One region of the Pseudoalteromonas sp. 19-MNA-CIBAN-0066 genome, then DNA from elsewhere that is predicted to be linked to it. Evidence: predicted binding sites of a transcription regulator. Region 1 holds the regulator's gene; the other holds the start of a gene.
The links. The regulator ArgR, encoded in region 1, controls arginine synthesis, uptake and breakdown. The targets are predictions, from matches to a motif close to ANTGAATANNTATTCANT.
Positions count from the first base shown of each region.

Region 1 (2,417 bases):
TGTCATTTTTTGCTTTTGTTTCAAATGCGCTTAGTTCGCCGTAAGAAAGAATTTCTTCTACGCCGTTTTTACCTAAACGTACTGGGTGTGCAAAGTACTCCGCATCGCCATTTTCAACAGCAACGTACGCGTAATCTACAACGTCTTCACCTTGTAGGCCTTTAACTAAAGACATACAAAAACGAGCTGCTGCTGCACCCATTGATAAAGTAGCTGAACCGCCACCCGCTTTAGCATTTACAACTTCAGTACCCGCATTTTGGATACGTGGAGTAAGTGCTGCAACTTCTTCATCTGTAAAGCTCACGCCTTCAACTTGAGAAAGTAGAGGTAAAATAGTAGTACCTGAGTGGCCACCAATTACAGGAACTTTAACAGTTGCTACGTCTACGCCTTTAAGTTCAGCAACAAATGCTTCTGAACGAATAACGTCAAGCGTAGTAATACCGAATACGCGTTTAGCGTCGTAAGTACCAGCTTTTTTAAATACTTCAGCAACAATTGGTACAGTGCCGTTTACTGGGTTAGTAATAATACCTACTAACGCTTTAGGACAACTTGCAACTATGCCTTCTGCTAACGTTTTGATGATGCCAGCATTTACATTAAATAAATCTGCACGATCCATACCTGGCTTACGTGGCATGCCAGCAGGAATAAGTACGATATCAGCATCTTTAAGCGCTTCATTTAACGCATCAGCGCCAAAGCCAGCTACTTTAACCGCTGTAGGGATATGAGATAGATCAACCGCAACACCTGGAACTACTGGTGCAACATCATATAGTGATAATTCAGAACCAGCTGGTAAGCCTGTTTTTAATAATAAAGACAACGCTTGACCGATACCGCCTGCAGCACCTAATACAGCAACTTTCATTGGAATTCTCCGTGATTTGAGGTAGGAAATATTTATGGCTCTAAGATAAAGAAATTAGCGACTAAAAACAAATTTATCCTGCCTATTTTCGTAATATTTTAGACCATAGTTGTAAAAACATTTGGCCTGAATACAGTAAACTGGCAAGTTAAATAAACAACTGCTGCATAATTATTCGTTTTTGTGTAGAATTTGCGGCATGGATAATAAAAAGCAAATAAAAACTATGCAACCACAAGACAAACAGGAAGCGTTAGTAAAAGCATTTAAAGCGCTTTTAAAAGAAGAAAACTTTGGTTCTCAAGGCGATATAGTAGATTCGTTAAAAGAGCAAGGTTTTGACAATATAAGCCAAAGTAAAGTGTCGCGCATGCTTAGTAAGTTTGGCGCGGTACGAACGCGCAATGCCAAACAAGAAATGGTGTATTGCTTGCCAGCAGAAATGGGCGTACCCACAGCAAAAAGCCCGTTGCGCCAGCTTGTTATTGATATAATGCATAACGAAATGATGATTATTATCCGTACCAGTCCAGGCGCGGCTCAGCTTATTGCGCGTTTACTTGACTCATTAGGTAAAGCCGATGGCGTGTTAGGTACTATAGCTGGCGACGACACTATTTTTATTGCCCCAGCTAAAATATCTGAAATAGACTTAACCCTAGAGCGGGTACGTATTTTATTTGATACGGTTTAGTATTTAAAACATGCGTTATAACTGTTTTAAAAACCCAACTGACGGTGCAAAAAACGCAGACCCCATATCGGCTTGAGTAAAATCAAGCCAATGATCATAGCACTCCCCCTCACCTAAACGACTTTTTAATACCTGTTCAAATGCGGTTCCACTGGCCGAGCAAGTAATTGACAGCATTCCTTGCTCGTAAACATCGCCATAAGGCATGCCTTGATTAAGTAATATTGGCTGGCCTTGCTCATCTTTTAATTCACTGCGTTGTGCATGGCTGGTTTCAAGCGCTGGGGCTATAAGAGTGTTGTCTAAGCGAGTGCGACCTATTATTTGCTCTTGCTCATCTAGCGATAGATGCTGCCATACACTTAGATCGTGCTTATAACGTTGCACATGAATATAACTGCCTTGATCCTCAAAGCTACCTGGTTTATTTATTAACGCCGTTGCCCGCTTTTGTCGGCCATGCGGCATTTTGCCACCATAAATAAAACCATTGAAATCGCGACCATCTAAAAATCTAAAATTACGAATTTGTTCCACCAGCTCTACGTCTGGTGCAAATAACTTTAAAATTTGCAGTGCAAATAAATGATTGACGTCTTCGCGGTCTGAACGTATTTGCACAAACAAATCACACGGCTGCACGCTCATTGCGTGTTCATTATGATTTATATTAGGAAAGCTTTGTAGTTCACTGGGGATATACTCTGGCAAAATATGCGGCCAATACTGTGCACCAATAGCCACCATACAAGAAAGCATAGATTCAGAAAACTGATCGCTAAACTCTTCCTCAATAGCGCTTACTTGCTTGAGCTTTGTACGTAATGACTCATCTTGGCCATC
Region 1 covers NZ_JBEONZ010000004.1:97,717-100,133, forward strand. The annotation lists gene mdh (malate dehydrogenase) at 1-880, opposite strand, end outside; gene argR (transcriptional regulator ArgR) at 1,107-1,574, shown strand; gene AAEZ18_RS04165 (Dyp-type peroxidase) at 1,590-2,417, opposite strand, start outside.

Region 2 (2,417 bases), on a different contig from region 1:
TGTTATTTGAAGCTGATTTAGAGGGAGCTTTATTGCTTTTATCTTCAACACAAGGAACTGGCTCAAATGCATCTGGGTTGTTACGGTTTTTAATAAACTTCAAACCAACCTGTGGGAATAATGCATACGTTAGTACGTCATCAATTTGCTCATCAGCAAGAGTTAAACCTTGCTCTTGTACTTCTTTTAATAATTCAGCCTCAAGCGTTGCAAGCTCAGGTGCAATATTATCTGCAGGACGGCAAGTAATTACCTCTGCTCCATCAAGCACACGCTCTTGTAGCTCTTTATTCATAGGTGCTGGTGTTAGGCCATATTCACCTTTTAATACGCCAGCTGTTTCTTTAGTAATTGTTTTATAGCGCTCACCCGTTAGTACATTAAGTACCGCTTGAGTGCCTACAATTTGCGACGTTGGTGTTACTAAAGGTAAAAAGCCAAGATCTTCACGTACACGTGGGATCTCAAGTAAAACTTCATTAAGCTTATCTGCTGCGCCTTGCTCTTTAAGCTGGTTTTCCATGTTAGTTAACATGCCACCAGGTACTTGCGCGAGTAAAATACGGCCATCAACCCCTTTTAAGCTACCTTCAAATGCCGCGTATTTTTTACGTACATCTCTAAAGTAAGCAGCAATTTCTTCTAGGTGATTTAAATCAAGCTCAGTATCACGCTCAGTCCCTTCAACTATCGATACAATAGTTTCAGTTGCGGTGTGTCCGTAAGTCATACTCATAGATGAAATTGCGGTATCAAGCATATCAATGCCTGCATCAATCGCTTTTTGATAAGTCGCAGTACTTAAACCTGTTGTGGCGTGGCACTGCATTGCAATTGGAATAGATACAGTTTCTTTTAGTGCTTTAATTAGTTTTTCAGCATCGTACGGCTTTAATAAACCCGCCATATCTTTAATACAAATTGAATGACAGCCTAAATCTTCCAACTGCTTAGCTAGCGTTAACCACATATCAAGCGTATGAACAGGGCTTACTGTATAAGAAATAGTCCCTTGGGCATGTGCGCCTACTTTTATAGCCGCTTTAATTGCCGTTTCAAGATTACGTACATCGTTCATTGCATCAAATATACGAAATACATCAACGCCATTTTTATGGGCACGCTCTACAAATTTTTCTACTACATCGTCAGCATAATGGCGGTAACCTAATAAATTTTGACCGCGTAATAGCATTTGCTGTTTAGTATTTGGCATCGCTTTTTTTAGTGCGCGAATACGCTCCCAAGGATCTTCACCTAAATAACGAATACACGAATCAAACGTAGCTCCCCCCCACGACTCAATAGACCAATAACCTGCATCATCAAGCTTTTTTGCAATCGGTAGCATATCGTCAAGGCGCATACGAGTTGCTAACAATGATTGATGCGCATCACGTAGTACCAGTTCTGTTAATTTTAATTTAGCCATTTAAGTGCTCCTTTAATTATTGTTTGTTTTGTACTGAGCAATGGCAGCACTAATTGCGGCGATGTGCTCATTAGGCACACCTTGTGATTTAAAAGACGGTGTTCTGGCAGGTATTGCAAGCTCAGGCTCTGCAAAGCGAGATACCAGCTTAGACATAACCGTAACGCAGGTAATTAATAGTGACAGAAACACAAACACCCCCACCATACCGGTTAGCATTAAGTTGCTTGCTGTTGTAAGTAAAGCAGCGATATCCATTTTCCTCTCCTATAAAACTTATACCGAAATCAAAATAAAAAATCATTTTACGTAAATAATTATTCACCGAATAATAACAAAAAACAGTGTTTTGTCTATAGCCTGTAAATTGGTAAAACCAATTTAAACAAAACTAACATGCTATTAATTAACTTAACACTACAAAAAGGACTAGATACGCGCTATTACATAGATAATAAAAATAGTGAATATAAATAAAAGTTATATAGGCGACCTAAAAACCGTTAATAATGCACTTAAAGTAAAGCGTTAACAGTTCTATTAGCATAAAGTAATTTCACCACTGGCAATTGGTCTTACCAAATATATTTGTTAATTATTCAACCGTTTAAATAGCCGCTGTTATTAAGCCCGCTATGCTCGCAAGTCTCGAACTGCAATTAAATAGTTCTTAAACTCAGCTCACAAAGACCAATATGCGCTAACTTCTCTTATAAAAAACTAACATCCATAATCACTTGTATCAGTATGAATAAATTACATAGCAAAGCGTAAAACTTACCATTGAGTGCACGCTGAAATAACACAAACAAAAACAAACCATTGATTTAAAAGTAAAAAAACAATGGCACGTAACTCGCTTCATATCCATTGAGCAAATTTGATAAACCAAGGAGAATACAATGTTACGCTGGACAATCACTTTTTTAGTAATTGCTTTAATTGCTGCAGTGTTAGGTTTTGGTGGTATAGCAGGCGCCGCAGC
Region 2 covers NZ_JBEONZ010000026.1:27,532-29,948, forward strand. The annotation lists gene oadA (sodium-extruding oxaloacetate decarboxylase subunit alpha) at 1-1,432, opposite strand, end outside; gene AAEZ18_RS13870 (OadG family protein) at 1,445-1,690, opposite strand; gene AAEZ18_RS13875 (DUF1328 family protein) at 2,335-2,417, shown strand, end outside.
Region 2: AAEZ18_RS13870 (OadG family protein) is a predicted target of ArgR. The motif match lies at 1,741-1,758, and genes of this name have one in related genera.